Regions from separate parts of the Variovorax sp. LARHSF232 genome, predicted to be linked through region 3. Evidence: predicted binding sites of a transcription regulator. Region 3 holds the regulator's gene; each other region holds the start of a gene.
What was found. Region 3 encodes LexA, which represses DNA repair genes until DNA is damaged. Its sites were predicted from a motif close to ACTGTATNNNNATACAGT; they were not measured.

Region 1: a site for LexA is predicted at 1,453-1,470, ahead of imuA (translesion DNA synthesis-associated protein ImuA). Genes of this name have one in related genera too.
Region 2: a site for LexA is predicted at 1,993-2,010, ahead of recA (recombinase RecA). Genes of this name have one in related genera too.
Region 4: a site for LexA is predicted at 4,554-4,571, ahead of ACIPRI_RS08090 (ATP-dependent helicase). Genes of this name have one in related genera too.

Annotation. Positions count from the first base shown of each region.
Region 1 covers NZ_JBIXJS010000009.1:149,203-156,775, forward strand. The annotation lists gene ACIPRI_RS21325 (collagen-like triple helix repeat-containing protein) at 1-1,244, opposite strand, end outside; gene imuA (translesion DNA synthesis-associated protein ImuA) at 1,483-2,292, shown strand; gene ACIPRI_RS21335 (DNA polymerase Y family protein) at 2,261-3,682, shown strand; gene ACIPRI_RS21340 (error-prone DNA polymerase) at 3,675-7,103, shown strand; gene ACIPRI_RS21345 (hypothetical protein) at 7,149-7,573, shown strand, end outside.
Region 2 covers NZ_JBIXJS010000002.1:362,900-370,472, forward strand. The annotation lists gene ACIPRI_RS07135 (sensor histidine kinase N-terminal domain-containing protein) at 1-680, opposite strand, end outside; gene ACIPRI_RS07140 (response regulator) at 721-1,395, opposite strand; gene ACIPRI_RS07145 (MarR family winged helix-turn-helix transcriptional regulator) at 1,446-1,928, opposite strand; gene recA (recombinase RecA) at 2,074-3,234, shown strand; gene recX (recombination regulator RecX) at 3,290-3,748, shown strand; gene argC (N-acetyl-gamma-glutamyl-phosphate reductase) at 3,758-4,684, opposite strand; gene sucC (ADP-forming succinate--CoA ligase subunit beta) at 4,873-6,036, shown strand; gene sucD (succinate--CoA ligase subunit alpha) at 6,049-6,942, shown strand; gene ACIPRI_RS07175 (Stp1/IreP family PP2C-type Ser/Thr phosphatase) at 7,044-7,573, shown strand, end outside.
Region 3 covers NZ_JBIXJS010000005.1:70,862-78,434, reverse strand. The annotation lists gene adk (adenylate kinase) at 1-128, shown strand, start outside; gene ACIPRI_RS14605 (DUF6152 family protein) at 136-609, opposite strand; gene ACIPRI_RS14600 (hypothetical protein) at 706-1,122, opposite strand; gene ACIPRI_RS14595 (asparaginase) at 1,129-2,112, opposite strand; gene lexA (transcriptional repressor LexA) at 2,198-2,881, shown strand; gene ACIPRI_RS14585 (hypothetical protein) at 3,003-3,344, shown strand; gene ACIPRI_RS14580 (D-2-hydroxyacid dehydrogenase family protein) at 3,413-4,420, shown strand; gene ACIPRI_RS14575 (hypothetical protein) at 4,456-6,405, opposite strand; gene ACIPRI_RS14570 (3-hydroxyacyl-CoA dehydrogenase) at 6,546-7,573, shown strand, end outside.
Region 4 covers NZ_JBIXJS010000002.1:578,549-586,121, reverse strand. The annotation lists gene fur (ferric iron uptake transcriptional regulator) at 1-54, shown strand, start outside; gene hprK (HPr(Ser) kinase/phosphatase) at 182-1,141, opposite strand; gene ACIPRI_RS08100 (PTS sugar transporter subunit IIA) at 1,281-1,748, opposite strand; gene hpf (ribosome hibernation-promoting factor, HPF/YfiA family) at 1,853-2,182, opposite strand; gene ACIPRI_RS08090 (ATP-dependent helicase) at 2,445-4,538, opposite strand; gene corA (magnesium/cobalt transporter CorA) at 4,799-5,785, shown strand; gene ACIPRI_RS08080 (xanthine dehydrogenase family protein molybdopterin-binding subunit) at 5,778-7,573, opposite strand, start outside.

The DNA of each region.
Region 1 (7,573 bases), on a different contig from region 3:
ACGGGGGCCGTCACCGGCGCGATGGCCGTCGTGACCGGGGCCAGTGCGGTGGCCACGGGCGACGTGATGGGGGCGATGGCGGTGGTGACCGGCGCCAGCACCGTGGTCACCGGAGCCAAGGCCGTCGTCACAGGAGCCAGGCCCGCGGTCACAGGTGCCAGGGCCGTGGTGACCGGCGCCGTGGCGGTGCTCAAGCCACCCAAGGAGCCCACGCTGATCCCTGCGCCTGCCCCCACGCCGGCACCGGCTGCGATGCCGCCGCTGCCGATGCTGGCACCCGCGCCGGCACCGACACCCAGGCCTGCGGTGATCGAACCCACCACCGGGGTGAGCCCGCCGCCCGCACCGGCGCCGCTGCCGCTGGTCAGCAGGCCGCCGGCCGCGGTGACCGAGTCGCCCAGGCCCGAGGTGAGCTGGTTGCCCTGTAGAGCCCCGCCGACCTGGCTGGTCACGCCGGCCACAGGCACGCCCAGGCCCGTGCTATCGCCCAGCTGCTGCGTGGTGGCCGTCAGGGTGCGGTCGATCGGAACGATCACCTGGCTGTTGAGCCCGGTGGTGACCTGGCGCACCGCCGGGTTGTCGGTCACCGTCTGCAGCTTGCCGCCCACGCCGACGACGGTGTCACCCACCTTGTCCACCAGGCCGCCTGCGGTCGAGGTCACGGGACTGAGCGGCGTTTGCTGGCCCACGGTCGTGACCAGCGCGCCGGCGCTGGACACCGTCTGGCCGGCGCCCACCACCACCGGCGGCAGGCCGCCCAGGGTGCCGCCGACCGGATCGGTGCTCTTGCCGAGCTGGCCCAGCCCGCCGCTGACGGCGTCGCCGACCTTGTCGATGGTGTTGCCCGCGTTGGCGATGACGCCGCCCGCCGGAGTGTTCTGCCCCACACCCGACACGGCGTTGCCGACGCCGCTCACGGTTTCGCCGACGCCGCCGACGATCTGGCCGGTGGCCGAGGGCTTGAGGGTTTCGCCGCCGGTGCCGCCACCATTGCCACCGCCCGAGCCACCACCGGAGCCGCCGCCCGAGCCGCCACCGCCGACGGTGGTGCCTCCACCGCCACCGCCACTGCCGCTACCGCTACCACCATCCGCGGAGATGCCGCCGGGGGGGCCACCGCTGGTGCCGCCAAGATCGCTTTGCAGCTTGCCGCTGGAGTGGCAGGCGGCCAGGACCGCCAGCGCAGCGACGGCACTGGCCGTGCGCACGAAGGAAGCGAGTTGCGTATGGGAAAGGACTGTCATGAAGGGACCTCCTGGTTGGAACCTGCGAATTGCTGAATCGATTGAGCTTTTGTCCGACCTGGCGACGTGCGTCAGGCTGGTTCAGGATAGGTCTGGGTAACAATCCAAAACAAGTATGTGCAAAGTTCTCAAAATTGAGACAAGGTGTTCGAATGTGAAGAAATCACTCTGTCAGAAGTGCTAATCAACTTTGATGATGGACGAAAAGACTGTATAAAAATACAGTTATTCTTCCATCATGGGCCTTCTCTCCCTCTCCGCCGCTTACGTCGCTCCCGCCGGCCAACCGATCTGGCGCGGTGACGAGTTGGGCGCGGCCGACGCCGCGGCCCTGCCCACCGGCCATGCCGCGCTCGATGCGCAATTGCCCGGTGGCGGCTGGCCGGTGGGCGCGCTGACCGAGTTGCTGCAGGCCCAGCCGCAGGCGCATGCCTGGCAACTGCTGCTGCCGGCGCTGGCGCAAGTGGTGCAGCAGAAGAAGAGCGCGCCAGTGGCCCTGATCGGTGCGCCCTACGAACCCTTTGCCCCGGCCCTGGCGGCCGGCGGATTGCCGCCCGAGGCCCTGCTGTGGATCCGCTGCGAGGCCCCGGCCGCGCGCCTGTGGGCCTGCGAGCAGGCCCTGCGCTGCGCCGAGGTGGCTGCCGTGCTGGCCTGGCTGCCGCGCGCCCGGGTGGGCGAGTTGCGCCGGCTGCAGCTGGCGGCGGCGCAGCATGAGGCGCTGCTCTTCGTGTTCCGGCCCGAATCGGCGGCGCAATCGGCTTCGCCGGCGCGGTTGCGCCTGGCGCTGTCCGATGCCGGGCCGCAGCACATGGACATCCGCATCCTCAAGCGCCGCGGCCCACCGCTGGCCGCTCCGCTCACCTTGCCGGCACGCAGCGAGCGCCTGGCCGCCTTGCTGGCCGCCAGCCAGCTGCGCCGCAAGGCGCGCCAGCAGCAGGTGGGCGGTGCAGTGGTGGAGGGCGCGGCGGCGGTGGTGCGCATCGAGGCGCAGCCTTTGCCTATGAAGGAGGGCATCCATGCACTGGATCGCCTTGCGCTGGTTGCCTGACCCCCACGCTCGGCACTGCGTGTCCTCGCTGCCCCCCGAGGGGGCCGCCGGCGGCCTTGGGGCGGCCCGGCGGCCGCCGGATCTCGCCTTGCCCAGCATGGAAGCGCTGGGCTGGTGGGCCTTGCAGTTCACGCCGCGCGTTGCCTGGCTGGACGAAGCCCTGCTGCTGGAGGTTTCGGCCTGCGAGCGCCTGTGGGGTGGTCGGCTTGCGCTGATGCGCGAACTGGCGCGGCTCAACCCGGTGGCCGGCACCCGCATCCAGCAGGCCCATGGCGCCACCAGCCTGGTCGCGCTGGCGCGGCTGCGCCTGTTTGCGCGTGGCCAGCGGCCAACGCCTGATTGGCCTGCCGGCCTGCCGTTGGACACCTTGAGCGCCGCCCGCGAGCACCTCGAACTGCTGGCCCGCATGGGCTGCCGCAGCTGGGGCGATGTCGATGCCCTGCCGCGCGGCGGGCTGGTGCGGCGCTTCGGTACCGGCCTGCGCGACGCGCTCGATGCGGCCTGGGGCCGGGTGCCCGAACAGCACCGCTGGCTGCAACTGCCCGACCTGTTCGAGCAGAAGCTGGAGCTGCCCGCGCTGGCCGACAACGCCTCCGAGCTGCTGTGGTCGGCCAACCGCTTGCTGGCCAGCCTGCAGATCTGGCTACGCGCTCGCCAGCGCGGCGTGCTGGCGCTGGAGCTGCAATGGACGCTCGACCTCAAGCGCTACAACGGCGTCGACCTGCCGCGCCAGGAGCAGATCGCCGTGCGCACCGCCCAGCCCACGCAGGACATGGCGCACCTGCGCCGCCTGCTGAGCGAACGCCTGGCGCTGACCCGGCTGGGCGCGCCGGCCAACTGGATTGCACTGCGTTCGCTCGAAACCGTGCCCTGGGCCGGCGCCAGCACCAGCTTCCTGCCCGAGGACAACCGCAAGGGCGACAAGCTGCACGAGCTGGTCGAACGCCTCGGCGCCCGCCTGGGCCCGGACCAGGTGCTGATGCCGGTGGCCCAGGCCGACCACCGGCCCGAGCGCATGCAAAGCTGGAGGCGCGCCGCGCTGGCCGCATCGTCCGCTGCGCGAGCGGGCAGGAAGGCGCCGGCCAGATCCGAGGCGCAGCAGCAACAGCAGCAACAGCAATCGGGTGCCCTCTATCCCCCCTGGCTGCTGCGCGAGCCGCTGCCGCTGGAAGTTCGCGAGGGCCAGCCGCACTACCAGGGGCGCCTGGCCCGGCTGGTCGGCCCGCAGCGGGTGGAGGCCGGCTGGTGGAATGAAGGCCAGCTGGCGGTGCGCGACTACTTCATTGCCGAGAGTCCTGGTGCGGGCCTGGTGTGGGTCTTTCGCGAGCGGTCTTCGGCCTGGTTGACGGAAGAGCCAGCACGCTGGTTCCTGCAAGGCGTCTATGCCTGAACAACGCCCCCCGCGCCGCCCGCCCAAGGTGATCGCGCTGCCGCGCCGGCCGTCGCCGCCGCCACGGCAGCAGCCGGCACCCAGGCCGCCGCCTGCGCTGCCGGCCTATGCCGAGCTGCATTGCCTGTCCAACTTCAGCTTCCAGCGCGGCGCCTCGCATCCGGAAGAGTTGATCGAACGCGCTTACCGCCTGGGCTACTCGGCCCTGGCCCTCACCGATGAATGCTCGGTGGCCGGCGTGGTGCGCGCCCATGTGGGCCTGCGCGAATTGCTCGAAGCCCTGGACGAGCACGACAAGGCGCATCCCGAAGCAGCGCCACAGCCGCGCAACGAAGGCTTTCGCTTCCTGCCCGGCAGCGAGTTCGACTTCGGCAGATTCCGGCTGGTGGCGCTGGTGCATGACCTCGAAGGCTGGGGCAACCTGTGCGAGTTCATCACTGCCGCCCGCACGAGTCGCCGGGCCGCTCCCAAGACGAGTACCGAAGCCCTTCAGGGCGAAGGTTGCTTTGTGCGCGCGCCCAAGGGCGAGTACCACGTGAGCTGGGACGAGAGCGACCTCGCCTCGCTGACGCATTGCGAGATCCTGCTGGCGCCCAAGCGTTCGCCGGGCGGCCCGTCAGCGGATTTCGAAGACCTGCTGTGCGCCGATCTCACGCGCGCCCGGCAGCGCTTCGGCCCTCAGCTGTGGCTGGCGGTCGAGCTGTTCAACGAGTTCGACGACGACCTGTGGCTCGCCACCCTGCAGCGCGCCGGCGAAAAGACGGACGTGCCGCTCATCGCCAGCGGCGACGTGCACATGCACCTGCGCTCGCGCAAGCCTTTGCAGGACGTGGTCAGCGCCGTGCGCGAAGGCAAGAGCGTGGCCGAATGCGGCTTTGCGCTGCAGGGCAATGGCGAACGGCACCTGCGCGCGCGCATGCGCCTGGCCCAGCTCTACCCACCTGAATTGCTGGCCCACACGGCCGTGGTGGCGCAGCGCTGCCATTTCAACCTGGACGTGATCCGCGAGCACTACAAGTACCCGCTGGAAACCGTCGCCGGCGGCGAGACGCCGGCCCAGAGCCTGGCACGCAAGACCTGGGCGGGTGCGAATGAGAAGTTTCCGGGCGGCATCCCGCCCAAGGTGGGCAAGCAGCTCGAGCACGAGCTCACGCTCATCTGCGACATGAATTACGAGATGTTTTTCCTCACGGTGGAAGACATCGTGGCCTTTGCCAAGAGCAAGAAGATCCTGTGCCAGGGCCGCGGCTCCTCGGCCAATTCGGCGGTGTGCTTCTGCCTGGGCATCACCGCCATCAATCCGGAGACCGGCAACCTCCTGTTCGAGCGCTTCATGAGCCGCGAGCGGCGCGAGCCGCCGGACATCGACGTCGACTTCGAGCACCAGCGGCGCGAAGAGGTGATCCAGTACATCTACGAGAAGTACGGCCGCGAGCGCGCCGCCATCGCCGCGGTGGTGATCTGCTATCGATCGCGCAGTGCCCTGCGCGACGTGGGCAAGGCGCTGGACGTGGACGCGCGCCTGGTCGACGAGTTCGCCAAGGACCACTACTGGTTCAGCGACAAGGTGATGGCCGAGCGCCTGCAAGAGGCGCAGGAGCGCTGCGGCGTGACGCAAGACGCCTTCAAGCTCGTGCAGTGGATCGAGCTCACGCAAACGCTCAAGGGCTTTCCGCGGCACTTGAGCCAGCATGTGGGCGGCTTCGTGCTGACCCAATCGCGCCTCACGCGGCTGGTGCCGGTGGAGAACGCAGCCATGAAGGATCGCTCCATCATCCAGTGGGAAAAGGACGACCTGGAAGCCATGGGCATGCTCAAGGTCGACGTGCTGGCGCTGGGCATGCTTAGCGCGATCCGGCGCGCGCTCGACCTGCGTGCGCACTGGCGCAACACGCCGCTGGCCATGTACCAGATCCCGCAGGGCGAGGAGAAGGTGTTCGACATGATCTGCGACGCCGACACCATCGGCGTGTTCCAGATCGAGAGCCGCGCCCAGATGTCGATGCTGCCGCGCCTGAAGCCGCGCACCTATGAAGACCTGGTGATCGAGGTCGCCATCGTGCGCCCCGGCCCCATTCAGGGCGGCATGGTGCATCCCTATCTGAAAAAGCGCGAGATCCTGCGCAAGGGTGGCGAGGTCGACTACCCGTACCCCGCGCTCAAGCCGGCGCTGGAACGCACGCTGGGCGTGCCCATCTTCCAGGAGCAGGTGATGCAGATCGCGATGATCGCCGCCGCCTTCACGGCCGATCAGGCCGACCGTCTGCGCCGCTCGATGGCGGCCTGGAAGCGCAAGGGCGGCATCGAGAAGTTCTACGGCCCGCTGGTGCAGGGCATGATCGATCGCGGCTATGCGCCCGACTTTGCCGAGGGCATCTTCCAGCAGATCCTGGGCTTCGGCGAATACGGCTTTCCGGAAAGCCATGCGGCCAGTTTTGCGCTGCTGGTCTACGTCAGCGCCTGGATCAAGCTGCACGAGCCGGCCTGCTTCCTGGCAGCCTTGCTCGACTCGCAGCCCATGGGCTTTTACTCGCCCTCGCAACTGGTGCAGGACGCGCGCCGCCACGGGGTGGAGGTGCGGCCGGTGGATGTGCTGCACAGCGAACTCGATTGCACCCTGGAGCCCGCTGCCTTGGCGCTCGTCGCCGACGCGCGCTTTGCGAAGCGCCGTGGCAATGCGCCGCAGCCGGCCGTGCGCCTGGGCCTGCGCCGCGTCGGCAGCCTCAGCGAAGCCGGCGCCGAGCGCATCGTCCAAGCCCGCGTCCAGATGCCCTTTGCCAGCACCGAAGACCTGGCCCTGCGCGCCGAGCTCGATGCACGCGACATGGGCGCGCTGGCAGCGGCCGATGCGCTGGTTTCGCTCTCCGGCCACCGGCGCCAGCAGGTCTGGGACGCCACCGCCACCCGTGGCATGGGAGGCCGCGCACCGGCCCTGCTCAAGGGCGTGCCGATTCACGAACAGACGCTGGAACTGCCGGCCGCGCCCGAGGGCGAGGAGATCGTCGGCGACTACGCCTCGCTGGGCTTCACCCTGCGGCGCCATCCGCTCGCGCTGCTGCGCCCGCGCCTGGCGCGCATGCGCCTTTCAAGCGCGGCGCAGTTGCGCGACCTGAAAAGCGGCCAGATGGTGCGCGCCTGCGGCATCGTGATGGGCCGCCAGCGCCCGCAGACCGCCAACAACACCATGTTCGTCACCCTGGAAGACGAGACCGGCAACATCAACGTGATCGTCTGGGAGCGGGTGGCCGAGGAGTGGCGCGAGCCGCTGCTCAAGGCCAAGCTCCTGGCAGTGCAGGGCACCTGGCAGCGCGACGTCGACAGCGGCGGCGAGGTGCGCCACGTGCTGGCCACCGGCTTCAAGGATTTGACGCATCTCCTGGGACGGCTGGCCGAGAACAGCAAGAGCCGCGACTTTCACTAGGGCCTGTCGTGTGAACAGGCCCTAGCTTTTCGATACCCTTTGCACATGTCTTCGGAGATCCCCCTCGGCCGCCTGCACGCCCGCCGCCTGCGCGAGATGTATCGCTCCGCCGGCTGGCCCTGCTGCGACAGCATCGAGGTCGAGCTATTGGCTGCCGGCCTGCTGGAACGCGTGCGCACCGCCCACGGCCACGAGACCCTGCGCGTGACCGATGCCGGCATCGCGCGCATTGCCGGCACCCTGGTCGATAACCGCGCGGTGATGACCGCGCACGAGGCGCTGGTCGAGCGCGTGGCGCGCGAGATGACGCGCGCCGGCCGCATCGCCTGGCGTGGCCTCGCCCTGCGGGCGCGCATCGCGGGCGCCACGCCGCAAGACCCGCCGCGCTGGTGCATCGCCATGCCGGACGTTTTTTCCATCCGCAACACCAGCGTGGAGGCCTACGCCCACCCGGTCGTGCATGAGATCAA
Region 2 (7,573 bases), on a different contig from region 3:
AGCGGTGCCACCTCGACCGGCACCGCGCTGTCGTCCAACGGGCTCAGGTCGTCGGGCCGGCGCTCGCGGATGCGGTCCTCCAAGTCCGACAGCGGCTTGATGCCGCGCACCAGCGCCAGCCAGATCAAGAGAATGGCCAGCGGCAGGATGGCGAACTGCGGCAGCAGCACGCCCTTGATGATCTCAGCCGCCAGCACCTGCTGCTTTTCGCGCGTCTCGGCGATCTGCACCAACACCTTCAGCGGCGGGCCGTCGGGTTGTGGCAACTCGATCCAGGTGCTGGCTACGCGGACCAGGTCGCCGCGCAGCTTGTCGTCGCGCAGCAGCACGACACCCGGGTCTTCCTCGTCCTCGGGCGGCGGCACCTCGGCATCGCCGCTCAACAGGCGCTTGTCGGCGCCCAGCACCTGGTAGTAGACGCGGTCGGTGCCGTCCGCCCGCAGGATCTCGCCGGCCGCTTGCGGCAGTTGGAAATGCACCAGCCCCTGCTCCAGGGTGACCATCTTGGCCAGCGTCAGCGCATTGAACTCGAGCGCCCGGTCGAAGGGCCGGTTGGCAATGCCCTGCGCCACCAGCCAGGTGACGCCAATGCTTACCGGCACCAGCAGCAGAAGCGGCGTGAGCATCCAGTCGAGGATCTCGCCGAAGAGCGAGCGCTGGCCGCGTTGGAAGAGTCTCAAATGTGGGTCCGGGGAATCTGTTCAGGGGGCCAACGGCAGGCTACGACTGGATTTTTTCCAGGCAATAGCCCAGCCCCCGCACCGTGGCGATGCGGATCGGGCCCTTCTCGATCTTCTTGCGCAGGCGGTGGATGTAGACCTCGATCGCGTTGAGGCTCACTTCCTCGCCCCATTCGCACAGCCGCTCGACCAACTGGTCCTTGCTGACCAGCCGGCCGGCGCGCTGCAGCAGCACCTCGAGCAAACCCAGTTCGCGCGCCGACAGCTCGATCATCTTGCCATCGATGGTGGCCACGCGCCCCGCCTGGTCGTAGACCAGCGGGCCGTGCCGGATGGCGTTGCTGGTGGCGCCCATGCCGCGCCGCGTGAGGGCGCGCACCCGCGCCTCCAGCTCCTGCAGCGAAAAGGGCTTGGCCATGTAGTCGTCGGCGCCGTAGTCCAGGCCCTTGACGCGTTCTTCCACGCTGTCGGCGGCGGTGAGCACCAGCACCGGCAGCTGCGAACCGCGAGCGCGCAGACGCTTGAGGATCTCCAGGCCATGCAAGCCGGGCAGGCCCAGGTCCAGGATCAGGAGATCGAATTCGCTGTTGGTCAGCAGCGCGGCGTCGGCCTGGGTGCCGCTTGCGACGTGGTCCACGGCTGCGCCCGAGGTGCGCAGGCTGCGCAACAGGGCGTCGGCCAGCACCTGGTCGTCTTCGGCAATCAGAATGCGCATGATTGTCTCCAATTCTTTCCAGATTCTAGGAGTCGGCGCGGCGGCCTGCGTCAGGCCGGTCGGCCGGCATCGCCGGCATAGGCTTCCAGCCCCAACGCCACCACGGTGGCAACTTCGTTGCCGACGCTGGCGCGAAACTCGCGTTCGGCCTGGGCGACCGCGCGGCGGAAGGCCTCCAGCCAGGCCAGGCCGTCGGCGGTGAATTGCACTTGGCGGGCCCGCGCGTCGAGCGGATCGGGGCCGCGCGTGACCAGGCCCCAGGCCTCGCACTGGTCCACCAGCGTGCCCATGGCCTGCTTGCTCATGCCGGCCCGCCCGGCCAGCTCGCTCAAGCGCGAGCCGCCGCGCGATAGGTGGCGCGTGATGTGGATATGGGCGGCGCTGATCTGCGCGCGCGCCGCCAGGTTGGACAGCGCCAAGGGCACCTCGACGTCGTGTGCCATCAACGTGAGCACGCGATCGTCGAAGCGGCGCATGGCATGGCCGAGCAGCCGGCCCAGGTGGGTCTGGCGCCAAGCATCGTATTCGGGCATGGCTCAGATGGTAAAGCAAACTGACCAATTTTGAGCTTTACTCGCCCGTACAGCCCCGTACACTACTGTTCAAGCATCCAGCCTGTGATTTGAAACAGGTCGATGAAGAATACTCAACCTGTTGATTTTTCAAGGAGATTTCCATATGGACGCAGTCGTCAAGGGTGCCAGCATCGCCAACGCCAACAGTGAAAAAGCCAAGGCCTTGCAAGCCGCGCTGGCCCAGATCGAAAAGCAGTTCGGCAAGGGCACGATCATGCGGCTGGGCGAAGGCGAGGCGCTGGAAGACATCCAGGTCGTCTCCACCGGCTCGCTGGGCCTGGACATCGCCCTGGGCGTCGGTGGCCTGCCACGCGGCCGCGTCATCGAAATCTACGGCCCGGAATCTTCGGGCAAGACCACCCTCACCCTGCAGGTCATCGCCGAGATGCAGCGCCAGGCCGGCACCTGCGCCTTCGTCGACGCCGAGCATGCGCTGGACGTGCAGTACGCACAGAAGCTCGGCGTGAACCTGTCCGACCTGCTGATCAGCCAGCCCGACACCGGCGAGCAGGCCCTGGAAATCGTCGATTCGCTGGTGCGCTCCGGTGCCGTCGACCTGATCGTGATCGACTCGGTCGCCGCGCTCACGCCCAAGGCCGAAATCGAAGGCGAGATGGGTGACGCCTTGCCCGGCCTGCAGGCGCGCCTGATGAGCCAGGCGCTGCGCAAGCTCACCGCCACCATCAAGAAGACCAATTGCATGGTCATCTTCATCAACCAGATCCGCATGAAGATCGGCGTGATGTTCGGCAGCCCCGAAACCACCACCGGCGGCAATGCGCTGAAGTTCTACGCCTCGGTGCGGCTGGACATCCGCCGTATCGGCACCATCAAGAAGGGCGAAGAAGCCATCGGCAACGAGACCCGGGTCAAGGTGGTGAAGAACAAGGTCAGCCCGCCCTTCAAGACGGCCGAGTTCGACATCCTGTTCGGCGAGGGCATCTCGCGCGAGGGCGAGGTCATCGACATGGGCGTCAACAACCGCATCGTCGAGAAGTCCGGCGCCTGGTACGCCTACAACGGCGAGAAGATCGGCCAGGGCCGCGACAACGCCCGCGAATTCCTGCGCGAGAACCCCGCGCTGGCGCACGAGATCGAGAACAAGGTGCGCGATTCGCTGGGCATCCCGCTGCTGGCAGCGGACGCCACCGGAGAAGCCGCCCCCGCTGCCGCCAAGCCCTCGAAGGCGGACAAGGCAGCCGAGAAGGCCGAGAAGGCCGAGAAGGCTGAGAAGGCCGACAAGTCGGACAAGGGCGACAAGTAAGCCGCCGGCTTCAAGTTGCGAGGTCGCCCGCTCTGTCGCGGGCCCTGGAACCGACATGGCATTCGACGCTCCTTCCCTCAAAGGCCGCGCGCTGCGCCTGCTGGCGCAGCGCGAGCACTCGCGCGCCGAGCTGGAGCGCAAGCTGGCCAAGTACGAAGAAGAGCCCGGCACCCTGGCGCAAGCGCTGGATGAACTCGCCGCCCGCGACTTCATCAGCGAGGCGCGGGTCGTGCAGTCGGTGCTGCACCAGCGCGCAAAGCGGCTGGGCACGCTGCGGGTGCGGCAGGAGCTGCAGCAAAAAGGCGTTGCGCCCGAAGCCATCGCCGGTGCGCTCGAGCAATTGCAGGCCACCGAGGTCGAGCGTGCCCGGGAGGTCTGGCGGCGCCGCTTCGGCACCCCGCCGGAGAGTCCCGCCGAGCGGGCGCGTCAAACGCGCTTCCTGCTGGCGCGCGGATTTGCCGCGGCGGCGGTCAGCCGGGTCATCCGCGGCGCATTCGACGCCGAGGACGATTAGCCCGCTGGCTCACAGCCCCAGCATCAGCTTCAGGTTCTGCACCGCGGCGCCGCTGGCGCCCTTGCCCAGGTTGTCCAGCCGGGCGATGACGACCGCGTGGCGGTGGTCTTCGTTGGGGAACACGCGCAGCTCCAGCACGTTGGTGTCGTTCAGGCCCAGCGGATCGAGCTTGCCGTCTTCGGTGGGCGGCAGCACCTTCACGAACTGCTCGGGCGTGTTGCTCTTGGCGTAATGCGAGGCCAGCGCATCGTGCAGGTCGCCCGCCTTGGGCCTGCCCGGCAGCAGATCCAGATGCAGCGGCAGATTGACCAGCATGCCTTGCTTGAAGTTGCCCACCGAGGGAATGAAGACCGGCCGCATGGTGAGGCCCGTGTACTTCATGATTTCGGGAATGTGCTTGTGCTTGAGGCCCAGTGCATAGGTTTCGTAGGCCGGCGCCTGGCCGCCTTCGTAGGCCTCGATCATGGTGCGGCCACCCCCCGAGTAGCCGCTGACCGAGGGCAGGCTGATGGCGGCATCGGCCGGCAGGATGCCCGCATCGACCAGCGGACGCACGATGGCGATGGCGCCGGTGGCATAGCAGCCCGGGTTGGCCACGCGCGGTGCGCTGGCCACCGCCTTGGCGTGGCCTTCCACCAGCTCCGGAAAGCCGAACACCCAACCGGGCGCCACGCGGTGCGCGGTCGAGGCGTCGATGATCTTGGGCTTCTTGCCGGACAGCTCGTCGATGAGCGCCACCGATTCGCGCGCCGCATCGTCGTGCAGGCACAGCACCACCAGGTCGACCCCGGCCATCAGATCGCGCTTGGCGGCCACATCCTTGCGCAATTCGGGCGCGATGCTGACGAGTTCGACCTCGCCGCGCATCTTCTCCAGCCGCTCGCGGATTTGCAGACCGGTGGTGCCGGCTTCGCCGTCGATGAAGACCTTGGCCATGGCTTACTTTCGTGTGAAGTTCAAGCGGGAAAGCTACGTGGTTCCCGCAGGCGGGCGCCCCGGGATGGTGCAGCGCAACATGATACAGTTCCTGGCTGTCCTTCGCCCACGCCTCATCTGCGCAGTGGCCCGCGGACAACAGCACCAACAGCTCCCCTGTCCAACCTCCGCCCGAGAGAGATTTCCTCATGAAGATTCACGAGTACCAAGGCAAGGAAATCCTTGCCAAGTTCGGCGTGCCCGTACCCCGCGGCATCCCGGCATTCACGGTTCAGGAGGCGGTCGAGGCCGCCCAGAAGCTCGGCGGCCCCGTGTGGGTCGTCAAGGCCCAGATCCACGCCGGTGGCCGTGGCAAGGGCGGCGGCGTCAAGGTCGCCAAGAGCATCGATGACGTCAAAAAGCTGGCCGGCGACATTCTGGGCATGCAGCTCAAGACGCACCAGACCGGCCCCGAAGGCCAGAAGGTGCGCCGCCTGTACATCGAAGACGGCGCCGACATCAAGAACGAACTCTACGTTTCGCTGGTCACCGACCGCGCCACTCAGAAGGTCGCCGTGATCGCTTCGAGCGAAGGCGGCATGGACATCGAGGAAGTGGCCCACTCCACGCCCGAGAAGATCATGACCGAGATGATCGACCCGCTGACCGGCATCACCGCCGAGCAGTCGAAAAAGATCGCCGCTGCCATCGGCCTGTCCGACGCTTCGGTGGACCAGGCCGTGGACCTGTTCGCCAAGCTCTACAAGTGCTACATGGACACGGACGCTTCGCTGGTTGAAATCAACCCGCTGAACTGCGACTCCAAGGGCAACTTGGTCGCCCTGGACGCCAAGTTCAACTTCGACTCCAACGCCCTGTTCCGCCACCCCGAGATCGTCGCCCTGCGCGACCTCGATGAAGAAGACCCGGCCGAAGTCGAAGCCAGCAAGTTCGACCTGGCCTACATCAGCCTGGACGGCAACATCGGCTGCCTGGTGAACGGCGCCGGCCTGGCCATGGCCACCATGGACACCATCAAGCTGTTCGGCGGCGAGCCGGCCAACTTCCTGGACGTGGGCGGCGGTGCCACCCCCGAGAAGGTGACCGAGGCCTTCAAGATCATGCTGAAGAACAAGAACGTCCAGGGCATCCTGGTCAACATCTTCGGCGGCATCATGAAGTGCGACACCATCGCCACCGGCGTGATCGCCGCGTGCAAGGCGGTGAACCTGCAAGTGCCGCTGGTCGTGCGCATGAAGGGCACCAACGAAGAACTGGGCAAGAAGATGCTGGCCGATTCGGGCCTGCCCATCATCAGCGCCGACACGATGGCGGAAGCGGCCCAGAAGGTCGTGGCAGCGGTCAAAGCCTAAGGAAAACGAGTCATGTCGATCTACATCAACAAAGACACCAAAGTCATCACGCAGGGCATCACCGGCAAGACCGGTCAGTTCCACACCGAGAAGTGCCAGGAATACGCGAACGGCAAGAACTGCTTCGTCGCGGGCGTGAACCCCAAGAAGGCCGGCGAGTCGATCTTCAACATCCCGATCTTCGGCTCGGTGAAGGAAGCCGCCTCGCAAACCGGCGCCACCGTGTCGGTGATCTACGTGCCGCCGGCCGGTGCTGCCGCCGCCATCTGGGAAGCCGTCGAGGCCGACCTGGACATGGCGATCTGCATCACCGAAGGCATCCCAGTTCGCGACATGCTGGAAGTGCGCAACAAGATGAAGGCCAAGGAAGCCGCCGGCGGCAAGAAGACCTTGCTGCTGGGCCCCAACTGCCCCGGCCTGATCACGCCCGACGAGATCAAGATCGGCATCATGCCCGGCCACATCCACCGCAAGGGCCGCATCGGCGTGGTCTCGCGCTCGGGCACGCTCACCTATGAAGCCGTGGCGCAACTCACCGAAATCGGCCTGGGCCAATCGTCGGCAGTGGGCATCGGCGGCGACCCGATCAACGGCCTGAAGCACATCGACGTGATGCAGGCCTTCAACGACGATCCCGACACCGACGCCGTCATCATGATCGGCGAGATCGGCGGCCCCGACGAGGCAGACGCCGCCCGCTGGTGCAAGGACAACATGAAGAAGCCGATCGTCGGCTTCATCGCTGGCGTCACCGCGCCTCCCGGCAAGCGCATGGGCCACGCCGGCGCGCTGATCTCCGGCGGCGCCGACACGGCCGAGGCCAAGCTGGCCATCATGGAAGAGTGCGGCTTCACCATCACCCGCAACTTCTCCGAACTGGGCAAACTGCTCAAGTCGCGCCTGTAAGCCGCTGACGCCCTAGGCGTTGCAAAGCGCTCGCAATGTTAAATTGCGAGCGCTTTTTCATTTTGTAAAAGCAAAAGAACTACTTTCTCCACTCAATGGACATGTCCAGCCTCGGCATACCCTCACAGAGCGGATCTGCCGTGCAGCCCTGGGATTTCGCCGCGCTCACCGATCCGGGGCGCGTGCGCGCCAACAACGAAGACGCCGTGGCCTTCGACGCGCCCTTGGGCCTGGCCATCCTGGCTGACGGCATGGGCGGCTACAACGGTGGCGAAGTGGCCAGCGGCATGGCCATTGCCCTGCTGCAGGCCAGCATCGGCCGCTGGCTGGCGCATGCCGGCCCGCAGGCCAACAGCCGCGGCGTGCGGCGCGCCATGCAGGCCGGGGTGGACGAGGCCAATCTGGCGATCCTGGAGGCCGGGGTGGCCAACGTGCAACTGCAGGGCATGGGCACCACGCTGGTGGCGGCGGTGTTCGGCCCGCAGCGCGTGGTGGTGGGCCACGTCGGCGACTCGCGCTGCTACCGGCTGCGCGGGCAGAGCTTGGAGCAGCTCACGCGCGACCACTCGCTTCTGCAGGAGCAGCTCGACGCCGGCGTGCTCACGCTGGAGCAGGCGGCGCGTTCGCCCAT
Region 3 (7,573 bases):
CGCTGGTGGACTACTACTCGGCCTGGGCCAAGGCCGACCCGGCAACGGCGCCCAAGTACCGCGCCATCAGCGGTACCGGCCCGGTCGAAGAGATCACCCAGCGCGCCTTCGCCGCGCTCAGCAGCTGAAGACGCTTCAAGCCGGGCTGGAACGCAGCCCGTAGACCTTGCCGTCGAGGAACAGGTACTCGACGCGCACGATCGCTTCGCCGGCCTCGTCCTTGAAGGTGAAACCCACCGCCGACACCTGCGCGCCCTGCTTGATCTCCGGGATCTTCCAGGCCTGCATGCGCGTCAGGGGCGCCAACTCCAGCTCCCATTTGCGGTCGGCGCGGCGCGGTACCGACGCCTTGGCCAGCAAGCCCGGGCCATCGACCGGCGCGCTTTGCGGCGGCAAGCTGCGCCGGGCCAGATCGGCCGGCACCTTCATGCCAGCGGGCGTCTCGATGTCGAGCTCCACATGCGGGTTCTGCCAGCGCGACACCATGACCACGCCTTCCAGGTAGATCGGGCGGTCCTGGTCGAAACTGCTCCAGCCATGGTGGGACCACGCAGGGCCCGCCATCAGCGGCATGCTTGCAGCGGCAAGAACGAGTTGACGACGTTTCATCGGCTTACTCCTCAAGCTCTCAAGCAAATGTGGCTCTGCCACTTTGCTTGATCCCCCGCGGGGGGGCGGGCCGGGCTGGCCCGGCCCCCTGGGGGCTCAGTAGGCGATCCAGCGGCCGCAGAACACGACCGCCACCCAGATGCCAGTGGACAGCAACATCTGGGCTCTTGCAAGGGAATCGAGGCGCCGCAGCGAGCCGCGCAGGTGGAAGAAAAGTGCGTTGCCGCCAGCCGCGGCCAGCAGCGTCATCTTGGTGATGAAGTACCGGTTGGCCAGCAGCTCGCCGGGCCGGGTCGAGAACATCAGCAGTCCCGTGCAGGCCGCCAGGGCAAAGCCGATCAGCGCGATGGTGAGCGACAGGCGAGCGAAAGCCTGTACCGGAATGGCAGTGGCGCGCCCGAAAACGCGCATCTCCAACGCCACCAGGTTGCCCAGCAGTAGCGCGATGCCCAGCACATGCAGCGCCTCGAGTGCCGGATAGGCCCATTCGTGCGTCTGCAGCGCGGCAAACATGGCGCGTCAGCTTCCGTGGATGCGCAGCAGTTCGAGCATCAGCGCGATGCGCGCCTTGACCGGATTGAGTGCGCCCGCATCAGGGATCGCATCGCCGGCCTTGGGCAGGATGCGTCCCTCCAGGCAGCGCGTGGCACGCCACACCACGACCCCGGCCGCCTGGGCGCGCGCCGCCGCGCCTTCAATCTCGTGATGCAGGGTGCCGTTGCCGGTCGCGGCCAGCACCAAGCCTTGAATCGCACCGGGCACAGCGCGGGCGCGCTCCGCCAGCAAGGTGTCGATCAGGTGGCCGCGGGCGCCGGCGTGGCTGAGCACGATCTCCACCCGCGGCGCTTCCCGGCCCGCCGCCAATTCCCGCAGGACGTCCATCGCCGGACCGGCCGCTGGCCAGCCCTTGGCCATGCGCAACTGCCCTTCTTCGACGAAGGCCACCGGCCCCGCGTCGCCGGAGCTGAAGGGGTCGAGCCGGTAGGTGTGCACCTTCTGCACATCGGCCGCGCCATGGACGGTGCCGGCGCACACGACGCTGACGCCGCGCGCGCCCGGCGATGCCGCCACCACGATGGCGTCGCGCACGTTCTGCGGACCGTCGGGCGACAGCGCGGTGGCGGGACGCATCGCACAGGTCAATGCCACCGGCTTGTCCGAAGGCAGCACGCAGTGCAGGAAGTACGCCGTCTCCTCGATGGTGTCGGTGCCGTGCGTGATGACGATGCCCGCCACCGCGGGATCCGCCAGCACCTGAGCGCAACGCAGCGCCAGGTCGCACCAGATCGAGAACTCCATATCCTTGCTGTCGACCTGCGCCACCTGCTCGGTGGCCAGCGCGATGCCCGCCGGCGCCTCGATGCCCGCCAGCAGCTCGGACACGCCGACCTGCCCGGCCACGTAGCCGATGTTGTCGCCGGCGCTGGCGGCCCGGCCGGCGACGGTGCCGCCGGTTCCCAGCACCAGCACACGCCTGTCGCCGGAGCGCAATTTTTCGCCCATGCTTGCCAATCCCGAAAAACTGGTTAAAAATACAGTTACTGGATATGCAGCCAGTAACCAAGGTGAATCCTTAGGAGTTCAGCGCATGCTCAACCTGCCCTTTCCCGTCAAGCTTACCGCCCGCCAACAGCAAATCCTCGATTTGATTCAGGCGGCCATCGCCCGCACCGGTGCGCCCCCGACGCGCGCCGAAATCGCGGCCGAGCTCGGTTTCAAATCCGCCAATGCGGCCGAAGAGCATTTGCAGGCCCTGGCGCGCAAGGGCGTCATCGAGCTGGTGAGCGGCACCTCGCGCGGCATCCGCCTCAAGGGCGATGCGCTGCGTTCCATCAACGAATCGCGCAACAACCAGTATTCGTTACCGCTGCCCGGCTTGGCGCAACTGGCCTTGCCATTGGTAGGCCGCGTCGCCGCGGGCTCGCCCATCCTGGCGCAAGAGCACGTGGACCAGACCTTCTACGTCGAGAGCACCCTGTTCCAGCGCCAGCCCGACTATCTTCTCAAGGTGCGCGGCATGTCGATGCGCGACGCCGGCATCATGGACGGCGACCTCCTGGCCGTGCAAGCCACCAAAGAGGCGCGCAACGGCCAGATCGTGGTGGCGCGCCTGGGTGATGAGGTGACCGTTAAACGCCTCAAGCGCAACAAGCAAGTGATCGAACTGCACGCCGAAAACCCCGACTACCCGACCATCATCGTGCAGCCGGGCGAGCCCTTCGAGATCGAAGGCCTGGCTGTCGGCCTGATCCGCAACACCATGCTCATGTAGCCATCCGGGGCCGCGCCAGGTGGCGGGCGTATGGCGCAAGGCCATCACCCTGTCGCGGGCCCTTCAATCCGAGAAAGCAATCCTGCCTGTGTCCAACCCTCAAGCCACTTTTGGAGTTCACATGGGAATCGCTGTTCTGAGTCTTGCCGACCTGATCTCGCCGCTGCAGGCGCTTGCCAGCCGCTGGATCGCGCCGCGCCGCCGCCGCGCCGGTGTCTCTTCCGATCTACGCTATGTGGCCATCCGGCCGGCCTGCGCCGCCCGTGGCAGCGCCGAGAAAGCCGAAAGTGCCGGCCACACCGCACGGCCGCTGCGCGTCATTCGCGTGGTCGACCCCCGCGCCGCGCACAACGCAAGCCGCATGGTGATCTCCGGCCGCATGGCTGACGTCTGCGCCGAACTCGACCGCCTGGTCGCCCTTGAAGCGCATGGCCTGCGCCCCGCTGTAGGCGGCATTCACTAAGAATTCGGGGCGCTCCGCCGCCTCCGCACAACATGTAGTTACCGGGTCGCAAGGCACAATCACGTGCCATGAATATTGTGATTCTCGACGACTACCAGGATGCGGTGCGCAAGCTGCGCTGCGCGTCGAAGCTCGATGCCTACGCGGCCAAGGTCTATACCAACACGGTCAAGGGCATCGGGCAACTTTCAGTGCGGCTGAAGGACGCGGATGTGATCGTCCTGATCCGCGAACGCACCCAGATCTCGCGCCAACTGATCGAGAAACTGCCCAAGCTCAAGCTCATTTCGCAGACCGGCCGCGCCGGCTCGCACATCGACATCAATGCCTGCAGCGAGCACGGGGTAGCCGTGGCCGAGGGCAGCGGCTCGCCCCAGGCGCCGGCCGAACTCACCTGGGCCCTGATCATGGCCGCCATGCGCCGGCTGCCGCAATACATCAGCAACCTCAAGCACGGCGCCTGGCAGCAATCGGGGCTCAAGTCGGCCTCCATGCCGCCCAACTTCGGCCTGGGTTCGGTGCTCAAGGGCAAGACCCTGGGCATCTGGGGCTATGGCCGCATCGGCCAGCTGGTGGCACGCTATGGCCAGGCCTTCGGCATGCAAGTGGTGATCTGGGGCAGCGACGCCAGCTGTGCCAAGGCGCGCTCCGACGGCTTCCAGGTGGCCAGCAGCCGCGAGGCACTGTTCACTTCCGCCGACGTGCTGTCGATCCATCTTCGGCTCACCGACGAAACCCGCAGCATTGTGCGGCTGGAAGATCTGGCGCGCATGAAGCCCACGGCCCTGTTCGTCAATACCTCGCGCGCCGAACTGGTCGAGCAGGATGCACTGCTTGCCGCGCTGAACCGCGGCCGGCCGGGCATGGCCGCCATCGACGTCTTCGAGAGCGAGCCGCCTTTGCAGGGCCACGCCTTGCTGCGCCTGGAGAACTGCGTCTGCACGCCGCACATCGGCTATGTGGAGCAGGAGAGCTACGAACTCTACTTCGGTCAGGCTTTCGACAACGTGGTCAGCTTCATCAAGGGCAACCCCACCAACATCGTGAATCCGGGCGCGTTGCAGGTACGCCGCTGACCGGCCGGCCGGCCAGCCGGCCAGCCGCCACTGGACTAGACCTTGACGCCCAGATGCCGGGGACGCAGGTCGCCCCGGTCGGTGGCCGGATCGGAAGGATCGAAATCGATCACATGGGGGTCGACCGAAGGGCCAGGCTTTTGCGCCTGAGGCGACTCGATCGGCGCTGGCAAGGTCTCGAAGGCGGTCCGATCCAGCTCGGACAGGTCCAACTCCAGTGGGGGCATCTCCCGCGGCGGCACGGGCTGCGCTGCGCTGGCCGCATCCGGCGCCTCGCTCAGGTAAGGCATGGGCCCGGTCTCTTGCTGGGTGGCGCGCTCGGACGCGCCGCTATCCCGCTGCCGAACGGCTGACGGCGGCGCCGGGGCCGGCGCCTCCCAGGGGCCTGCGTATTCGCTCAGGTCGCGCGCCACCGCATAGAGCAGCAGCAGTTCCTGGTAGGCCGGCAGGTCGAAGCTCTCGTCATGCGAACCGGGCTTGCGAAAAACGAACGCCTCGATCAGCTCCGCCGTGCCCGGGGACGGCCATTGCTCCATGATGCGCGCCAGTGCGTCCCGGTAGTGCTCAAGGCTGCGGCCCTCGGCGCTGTAGTTTTCGAAGTCGGGCACCTGCGCATTGAACTTGTAGCCAAACTCTCGCGCCAGGGTCGTGTAGTCATCGCGGCGCCCCAGCAGATGCAGTACGCCCAACAGATCCAGGTAAGCCAGGGCGCTGGTGCCGGGATTCGCAGCGATGTGTTCGCGCAGAACGCCAATCGCCTGCTCGTGCTGCCCCAGCGAAACGAAGAACTCCGACTGTTGCTGCACGTCGAACAGTTCCTCGGCATTGACCTGCCGTACCTGGCCGCGATCGAAGGCCGAAGCGCCCAAGCCGGCCGGCAGTGCGGTGACGCGCAGCCCCTGGGCGGAGCGCAGGCCGGAGACATCGGCGGGCGCCGCACTGCCGGCGTCGTCGTCTTCGTCCTCCTCTTCGATCAGTTCGCCTCGGCGCGGCAGTACCGGCCGGGCCGCGCTGCCGCCCGGCCGCTGCTCTTCGGCGCCACCCCACCACGCCGACACACGGGCGCGGCGCGCGGTGCGCCAGAGCAATGCCAGGGCAATCAGGGCCAATGCGATCAGGGCCAGCAGTCCGTAGACCAGCGGGTTGCGATAGCGGCTGGCCTGCGCCTGGGCCAGGTCTGCACGCATTTCCAGAAGCAGGCGCTGTGTCTGCGCCGACTGCTCGCGCACGCTGGCCAAGGCGCTCTCCAGCTCCTTCATGCGCTCGGCGTCCCGCCGGCTCTGCTCGGCGGTGGCAGCGCTCGTCGGTTGCGACAGTGCCTGGGCCTGGGCGCGCCCGGCCGGGTCGTCAGGCCGCGGGCTGGCCAGCGCCGGCTTCGCCGCCACCTGTGCCACCGGCTCCGGCGACAGCGGCTCCACCTGCAGGCGAGGCTTGCCTTCCTTGGCCGCACCGGCCGGCGCGGGCGCCGCAGCTGCTTCCGGTCTGGGGGCGGGCGACGGGGGCTTGGGCACCGCTTCGGCGGCAGGGCGCGACTTGGGCATCACCGGCACCTGCGCCACGCGCGCCGGGCGCGGCGACGGAGACGGAAGTGCAGCCGATGCGTCCGGTGCTGCGCCGCTCGCATTTGCCGCCGGCCGAAAGGCGGGTCGCGCGGGTGACGCCGCGACGGGCAGCGACTCCGGCAAATCGGCCAGCAGCACGTACTGGCGCGTAGACTTCATGTCGCAACCGGCAGTGAGCGTCACGGTGACGACCGGCTCCTCGATGGCGCGCGTGGTCCGCAAGCGCACGCGCGGCGTGTCGGGGCTGGGACCGGGCTCGAGCGACAAGGTCACTCGCTTGTCGTCGACCCGGATGTCCCCTTGCCGCACGTCGGCTTCTAGGCACAGGCCGTCTCCCGTGTCGCTGCGATCCAGCGCCAGGGGGACGACCAGCTCGAGCGGCTTGCCAATCCAGGCGTTGCCGCTCGGCCGGCCAATGGTCAAGGCGACGGATTGGAATGCAGCACCGAGCAGAAGGAGACCCACGAAAGGACGCAGTGCTTGCAAGGGAGCAGACCGTAATAAAAAGTAAACAGATTTTGACACGGCAGCCACAACTTACCACCTACAGCTAGACATTCGAAATGACAGTGACCTTTTCCAAAATCGGCGTCATCGGCGCCGGCGCCATGGGACGCGGCATCGCGCAGATCGCGGCGCAGGCCGGCAGCGAGGTGCTGCTGGTCGACAACCAGCCGGGCGCCGCCCAGCGCGGCCTGGAGGCCGTCACTGCCCAATGGGCCAAGCTCGAGGAAAAAGGGAAGCTGGATGCCGTCACCCAGGCCGCCCTGGTGACGCGCCTGCATGCCGTCGACTCGATGCAGGCGCTGGCGTCCTGCGACCTGGTGATCGAGGCGGTGGTCGAGAACCTGGAGATCAAGCGCGCCCTGTTCCACGAACTCGAGTCGGTGGTTTCGCCGTCGGCAGTGCTCGCGACCAATACCTCGTCGCTGTCGGTGACGGCCATCGCGGCCGGCCTGGCGCGGCCCGAGCGCTTTGCCGGCTACCACTTCTTCAACCCGGTGCCGCTGATGAAGGTGGTCGAGGTCGTGGCCGGCTTCAAGACCGAGCGCGCACTGTGCGAGCGCCTGGCCGCCTACGCGGTGCAGATGGGCCACAGCGCGGTGCACACGCAGGACACGCCGGGCTTCATCGTCAACCATGCAGGCCGCGGCTACGGCACCGAGGCGCTGCGCATCGTTTCCGAAGGCGTGGCCGACTTCGCCACCATCGATCGCATCCTGAAGGACCAGGCCGGCTTTCGCCTCGGCCCCTTCGAACTGATGGACCTGACGGCACTGGACGTCTCGCATCCGGTGATGGAGTCGATCTACCACCAGTACTACGAGGAGCCGCGCTTTCGCCCCAGCGTGATCACCGCCCAACGCCTGGCGGCAGGTGCCCTGGGCCGCAAGACGGGTGAAGGCTTCTACCGCTATGTGGATGGCGCAGCCCAGGTCGCGGCCGAGGCGCCGGCGCCGGTGCTCGAGACGCTGCCGCCGGTCTGGGTTTCGCCGCGCGCGGCCCGCCGGCCGGAACTGCTGCGCCTGGTGCATCAGCTGGGCGCCCACATCGAGACCGGCCCCACGCCCTCGCCTGCCGCGCTGATCCT
Region 4 (7,573 bases), on a different contig from region 3:
GACCACGCGATGTCCCTCTACGGCCTGTGCGCCGACTGCCTCAAGAAGCGTTAGCGCGGGGCAGGGTCCCTTTCCAGCCCCCGGGCAGCCGCCGGGCCGCCCCAAGGCGAGCCCGGGTCTCCCCCTCGGGGGGTGGAGTTACTTACACGCAGCGGAGCGAAGTGAAAAGCCGGGGGGCCCTTCAATCCTCGTCCTTGTTGGCTTCCATCGCCTTGTGGTGGCGGGCAACGAAGTCGGCATAGGTGTCGATCCCGCGCAATTGCAGGATGGAATTGCGTACCGCGGCTTCCACCAGCACGGCGATGTTGCGGCCGGCCACCACCTGGATGATCACCTTGCGGATCGGCACGCCCAGGACGTCCTGCGTGAGCGGGGCCGAGGGCATGCGCTCGTAGTCGCGCTCGAAGCTGTCGCGGCGCACCAGGTGCACGATGAGCTTCAGGCGCATCTTGCGGCGCACTGCCGTCTCGCCAAAGATGGCGCGGATGTCCAGCAAGCCGATGCCGCGCACTTCCAGCAGGTTCTGCAGCAAGTCGGGGCAGCGGCCTTCGATGGTGGTCTGGTTGATGCGGAACAGGTCGACCGCGTCGTCCGCCACCAGCCCGTTGCCGCGCGAGATCAGCTCCAGACCCAGTTCGCTTTTGCCCAGGCCCGACTCGCCGGTGATCATCACGCCCAGGCCCAGGATGTCCATGAACACGCCATGCATCGAGGTGCGCTCGGCGAAGTGCTTGGACAGGTAGGTGCGCAGCACGTCGATCACGAAGGCGGAAGACTCCTTGGTGGCAAACAGCGGCAGCTGGGCCCGCTCGCAGATCGACAGCAGGGTGTCGGGCGCCGCCTGCGCGTCGGCCAGCACCAGCATGGGCGGCTCCAGGGTGACGATGCGGGCGATGCGGCGCGCGCAGTCGTCTTGCGTGCCCATCGTCAGGTAGGCGATCTCGCGTGCGCCCAGGATCTGCACCCGGTAGGGGTGGATGTAGTTGAGGTAGCCGACCAGGTCCGCCGCCGATTGGGCGCGGCTGATGACTTCGGGATCGAACTGGCGCTCGGACGCCCCCAGGCCCGCCAGCCACTCCCAGCGGAGCGACCCGCGGAACTCCTCGAACATCGCATCGGCGCTGATGACGGTCGGCTTCATGGATCCAGCGCCAGTGTCCCCGCGACCTCACCCAGCAACACACCGAGGAACTGGCTCCGCCAGGCCTCAGGTGTGGTCTCCCCCTCGGGGGGTGGCGTTACACGACCGAAGGGAGTGAAAAGCCGGGGGGCCGGCATGTTTACGCGACCTGGGCCGACTGCCAGCTCGCGATCAGGGCGTGCAGCGCCGAGGCATCGGTGCTCGACTTGATCTGCTCGCGCAGATGGGCGTCCGACAGGAGCTCGGCAATCTCGGAAAGGATTTCCAGGTGCTTCTGGGTGGCGGCTTCCGGCACCAGGAGGAAGATCAGCAGCGCCACCGGCTGCTCGTCCGGTGCATCGAAGCCGATCGGGTGGGCCAGCTGGAACACCGCCGCCATCGGCGACTTCAGGCCCTTGATGCGGCCGTGCGGGATGGCAACGCCGTGGCCCAGGCCGGTGGAGCCCAGGCGTTCGCGGGCGAACAAGCTGTCGGTGATGAGGGCGCGGCCCAAACCATGGAGGTTCTCGAACAGCAGGCCAGCCTCTTCAAAGGCGCGCTTCTTGCTAGTTGCATCAACGCTCACAAGGACTTGAGCGGGCGGCAGGATGGACGCGAGGCGATTCATGGTGGGAGAGAGCGGGGGCGATTATGCACCCACCCCACAAAAAGCAAAGAGCCGCCAAAAGGCGGCCCGCAAGAGGATTTGCCCGAAGGCGTAACTACATCACGTTACATGACGCGCTTCGGTGCCTCGTGGTGGTGGTCCTGAAGACGATCCTTGTGGCGCACCACCTGGCGGTCCAGCTTGTCGACCAGTTCGTCGACGGCGGCATAGAGATCAGCATGGCTCGACTCGGCGAACATGTCATTGCCCTTGACGTGGATGTTGCATTCGGCGCGTTGCCGCCTTTCCTTCTCCTTCTGCTTTTCCACCGTCAGGATCACCTTGACATCGACCACCTGGTCGAAATGGCGTGTGATCCGGTCCAGCTTGCTGGTGACGTAGCTGCGCAGAGCGGGAGTGACGTCGAGGTGATGACCGCTGATCGTCAAATTCATAAGTGACCTCCTGGAATTGACGGTTGGGGAAATGACACCGCCCGGGGAACCGGGTGGCATCGACGGGAAAAAGGGGAGTTTCGGGGGGAGGGGAAGGGAGAGAACTGCGAGGGGTCGGATTCACTATGCCCGCCCCTGCAGCGAAAAGCAATGCTTGACCCCGCGTCGCGCTACTCGATATTTGTGACCATATCTTTACGTTTCGATTGGTGGCAAAGTCGTCCGGCTCGATGATTTCCAGCCCAAGGCCTGCTCCCAGGCCTTAACGCCAAGCCGCCCGCAGCCGGTTGCGCAGGTCGATGGCCGCCTGGGGCGGCGGCACCGCCGGCGGCCGCTCGGGCGGCGGCGGCCACACCACCTCTTCGAACGCCTTGGCGTCCTGCGCGGGGATGAAGCGCGTGCGGCCTGCATACAGATGGCGGTCGCCGCGGGCCGACTGCTGCGTCACATAGAAGCGCTGCGGCACCAGCAAGTGCAGATGATCGCGCGCCCGGGTCATCGCGACGTACAAGAGGCGCCGCTCCTCCTCGATCTCTTCGGCGCTGCCCGTCGCCAGGTCCGACGGCATGCAGCCGTCCACCACATTGAGCACATGCACCGAGCTCCACTCCTGCCCCTTGGCCGAGTGGATGGTGGAAAGGATCAGGTAGTCCTCGTCCAGCAGCGGCGGCCCGGAGCGGTCGCTGGTGGCGTCGGGCGGATCCAGGGTGAGCTCGGCCAGGAAGGCTTCCCGGCTGGCGTAGCCTGCTGCCAGGCGCACCAGCTGCTCGACGTCGGCACGGCGCACCGCCGCGTCTTCGTGCAAGCGCTCGAGGTGCGGCAGGTACCAGCGCAGCGCCAGCTCGGCATCGGCCGGCCAGGCCGCTTGCCCGTTGCGCAAGCCGGCATAGACGGCGGCAAACTCGACCCACTGCTCACGCGCCCCGGATGGCACGGCAAAGGACTGCAGGGCGGCGCCCGGATCGCTCGCGGTGTCCATGGCGTCCAAGAGGCGCGTGGCCGTGACGGGGCCGATGCCCGGGATGAGCTGCACCACCCGGAAACCGGCCTGCCGCCCCTTGGGGTTTTGTGCAAAGCGCAGCAGCGCCAGCAGGTCCTTCACATGCGAGGCCTCGAGAAATTTGAGGCCGCCGAACTTGACGAAGGGGATATTGCGCCGCGCCAGTTCCAGCTCCAGCGCGGCGCTGTGGCTGGAGGTGCGAAACAGCACCGCCTGCGATTTCAGCCGAAGCCCACCCTCGCGGTGCGCCAGCACCCGGTCGGCCACCCAGCGCGCCTGCTGGGCCTCGTCCGGCACCAGCACCAGCTGCGGCCGTCCGGCCGATGGCTTGTCGGTCCACAGGCGCTTGGCATGGCGCTCGCCGGCGCCCGCGATCAGCGTGTTCGATACGTCCAGGATCGGCTGGGTCGAGCGGTAGTTGCGCTCCAGCGTGACGATGCGCGCCGGTGCGCCAAACTGCGCCGGAAAGTCCAGGATGTTGCGCACCGTCGCGCCGCGAAAAGAATAGATGGACTGCGCGTCGTCGCCCACCGCCGTGAGGCCGCAGCCGTCGGGCTTGAGGCGCTGCAGGATGGCGGCCTGCAGACGATTCGTGTCCTGGTATTCGTCGACCAGCACATGGTCGAAGCGTCCGCCCAGTTGGGCTGCCAGGGTGGGCTCGGCCATCATCTCGTGCCAACCCAGCAACAGGTCGTCGTAGTCCAGCACGTTCTGCGCGCCCTTGGCTTCCACATAGGCACCGAACAGGCGCTTGAGCGGCTCTTCCCATTCGGCGCACCAGGGAAAGGCCTGGGCCAGCACCTCGTGCAGGCTGCCCTGGGTGTTGACCACGCGCGAATAAATCGACAGGCAGGTGCTCTTGAGCGGAAAGCGCTTCTCGGTGCCCGTCAACCCCAGTTCGTGCCGCACCAGTCCCATCAGGTCCTCGGCATCGCCCCGGTCGTGGATGGTGAAGTTCTCGGAAAGGCCGATCTGCGCCGCGTAGTCGCGCAGCAAGCGGGCGCCGATGCCATGAAAGGTGCCCGCCCAGGGCAGCGAAGGCGGGGTCTGGGAGCCCAGCCCGAGCACCTTGGCCAGCACATGTCCGGCGCGCTGCGACATCTCCTGCGCGGCCCGGCGCGAGAAGGTCAGCAGCAGCAGGCGCTGCGGGTCGGCGCCCTTGGCAACGAGGCAGGCGACGCGGTGCGCCAGGGTGCTGGTCTTGCCGGAACCGGCGCCGGCCACGATCAGCAGGGGGCGCGGATCGGCTTGTGCTTCGGTGTCGACGCCGTGCAGCACGGCCTCGCGCTGGTCGGCATTGAGGCCGGCCAGGGCGTCCTGCAGGCGGCGGGTGGAATCTTCAAGAAGGGCGGACATGGCGAAGTGCCCCGAACTGTACATCCATCCAGCTGGTGGCCGCGCGACGGCAACCCGAAGCGCGTGCCGCGTGGAGCCCGATGACATAATCGCGCCCGTCGAAATCTTGAAGGAGCTACGGCCTTGGAAACCTGCCCGTCTCGGCAGCTTTCAACTCCCTGCTGACAGCCGTCCGGCTTATTGGATGGGTGACAGGGGTCTGTTGAAAGCGCCCCACCACACGCCAATCCGTCCGTCGTCATTCATCAGGGAGTGAGCCCATGCTCAACATCTTCACGCTGGCCAACGGCCGCCTCGTCCAGGAAGAGATCGAGGCGCTCGAAGAGCTTTCCAAATTCCAGCCGATCTGGGTCGACCTCGAGTCGCCCACCTTGGAAGAAAAGCGCTGGATCAAGCAGTACTACGGCCTGTCCATCCCGGAAGACGCGATGGACGAGGACATCGAGGAGTCCGCGCGCTTCTATGAGGAAGACAACGGCGAACTGCACATCCGCAGCGACTTCCTGATCGCCGACGAAGAAGACCCGCGCTCGGTGCGCGTGGCCTTCATCCTGAACCAGCACAACACCGAACTGCGCAGCCGCGGCGTGCTGTTCTCGATCCACGACGAAGACGTGCCCGTATTCCGCCTGCTGCGCATGCGCGCACGCCGCGCACCGGGGCTGATCGAGGACGCCAAGGAGGTGCTGCTCAAGCTCTTCGACGCCGACGCCGAATACTCGGCCGACACGCTGGAAGCCATCTACGACGAACTGGAGATGGCCGGCAAGAAGGTGCTGTCGGAAAACGTGACCGACGAGCTGGCCGGCGAAGTGCTGGGTGCCATCGCGCGCCAGGAAGACCTGAACGGCCGCATCCGCCGCAACGTGATGGACACGCGCCGCGCCGTCAGCTTCATGATGCGCAGCCGCATGCTCAATGCCGAGCAGTTCGAGGATGCGCGCCAGCTGTTGCGCGACATCGAATCGCTGGACAACCACACGGCCTTCCTGTTCGACAAGATCAACTTCCTGATGGATGCGACGGTCGGTTTCATCAACATCAACCAGAACAAGACCATCAAGATCTTCTCGGTGGCGAGTGTGGCATTGCTGCCGCCGACCTTGATCGCCAGCGTCTACGGCATGAACTTCCAGATCATGCCGGAGCTGAATTGGCGCATGGGCTATCCCTTCGCCCTGGTCCTGATGGTCGCCAGCGCGCTGATCCCCATGTGGTATTTCCGCAGAAGGGGTTGGCTCAAGTAGCCAGCAGCGCCCACAGGCTGGCCCCGGTCACCGGCATCTGCAGGCGCGGCGCTTTGTCGGCGTGGCCGGCACGCGCCAGCGCATCGGCCACGGCGTTCACGACCGAAGGCGTGGCGCCGATGGTGCCCAGTTCGCCCACGCCCTTCACGCCCAGCGGGTTGTTGAGACAAGGCGTGGACGGGTCCATCTCGGTCTTGAAATCGGGCGAGCCGGAGGACTTGGGCAAGGCGTAGTCCATCAGGCTTCCGGTCACCAGCTGGCCGGTGTCGCGGTCGTACACGACCTGCTCCAACAGCGCCTGGCCAATGCCCTGCACCGCGCCGCCGTCGAGCTGGCCGCGCACGATCATCGGGTTGACCACGCGGCCGACGTCGTTGACTGACGCGTAGGCAACGACGTCGACCTCGCCGGTAGACAGGTCGACTTCCACCTCGCTGATGTGGCAGCCGTTGGGCCAACTGGGGCCGGCGACAGTGCTGGTCGAATCCATGAAGATGCGCTGCTCGGGCTGGCGTGCCGCCAACTCGAACAGGTCGATGGCCAGGTCGGTGCCGGCCACGCTGAAGCGGCCGGCGGCGTACTGCACGTCTTGTGGCGCGGCCTCGAACTCCTTGGCGGCCAGACCGCGTGCCTGCTCGATGGTGCGCTCGGAGCCGATCCGCACCGCCGAGCCGCCAGTAAAAAGCGAGCGCGAACCGGCGCTGCCGAAGCCGTTGCCGCGGTCGGTATCGCCCAGCACCACGCGCACCTTCTCGATGGGAACGCCGAAGGCATCGACCACCAGTTGCGCCAGCGAGGTGGCGATGCCCTGCCCCATCGCATTGACGGCGGAGAACACCTCGATCACACCCTCTTGCGGCAAAACGGCGACGGTCACGCGCTCCTCGAACACGTTGCCGCCGGTCCATTCCAGAAAGGTCGAGATGCCCAGGCCGCGCTGCTTGCCGCGGCGCCTCGACTCGGCGGCGCGCGCCTCGAAGCCGGTCCAATCGGCCAGCTGCAGCGCCTGGTCCATCACGTGCTCGAAGCGCCCGCTGTCGTAGACCTGCTCCATCGGGTTCTTGTAGGGCATCTGCTCGGGGCGGATGAAGTTTCGCCGGCGCAATTCGAGGCGGTCGATGCCGCTCTGGCGCGCCGCCTCGTCCATCAGCCGCTCGATGTTGAAGATGGCCTCGGGCCGGCCGGCGCCGCGGTAGGGGCCGGTGGGCGCGGTGTTGGTCATCACCGCCTTGAAGTGGAAATCGATGGTCTGGATGTCGTAGACGCTGGTCTGCACCCAGGGGCCGATCAGGAGCTGGATGGCGACGCCGGCGGCGCTGGGGTAGGCGCCCACATTCGCCAGCGTGTGCACGCGCAGCGCCAGGATCCTGCCGTCGGCGGCCAGCGCCAGTTCGGCCTGCGCATCGACGTCGCGGCCATGGGTGGAAGAAACGAACTCCTCGCTGCGCTCGGCAATCCATTTCACCGGCCGCCGCAGGCTGCGCGCGGCAATGGCGACCAGCGCGTCTTCCGGATACAGCCCGGTCTTCATGCCGAAGCCCCCGCCCACGTCGCCCACCACCACGCGCAGTTCTTCCGGCGCGATGCCCAGCATCTCGCCGGCGATGGTGTTGCGCACGGCCGAAGGCATCTGGGTGCTCATGCGGATGGTGGTGCGGCCGCTCGCCGCATCGAACTGCGCCTGCACCGAGCGCGGCTCGATGGTGACGGCCGCCAGGCGCTGGTGGCGGATCGGGAGCTTCACCACATGCGCGGCCTGGGCGAACGCGGCGGCTGCGGCGGCAGCGT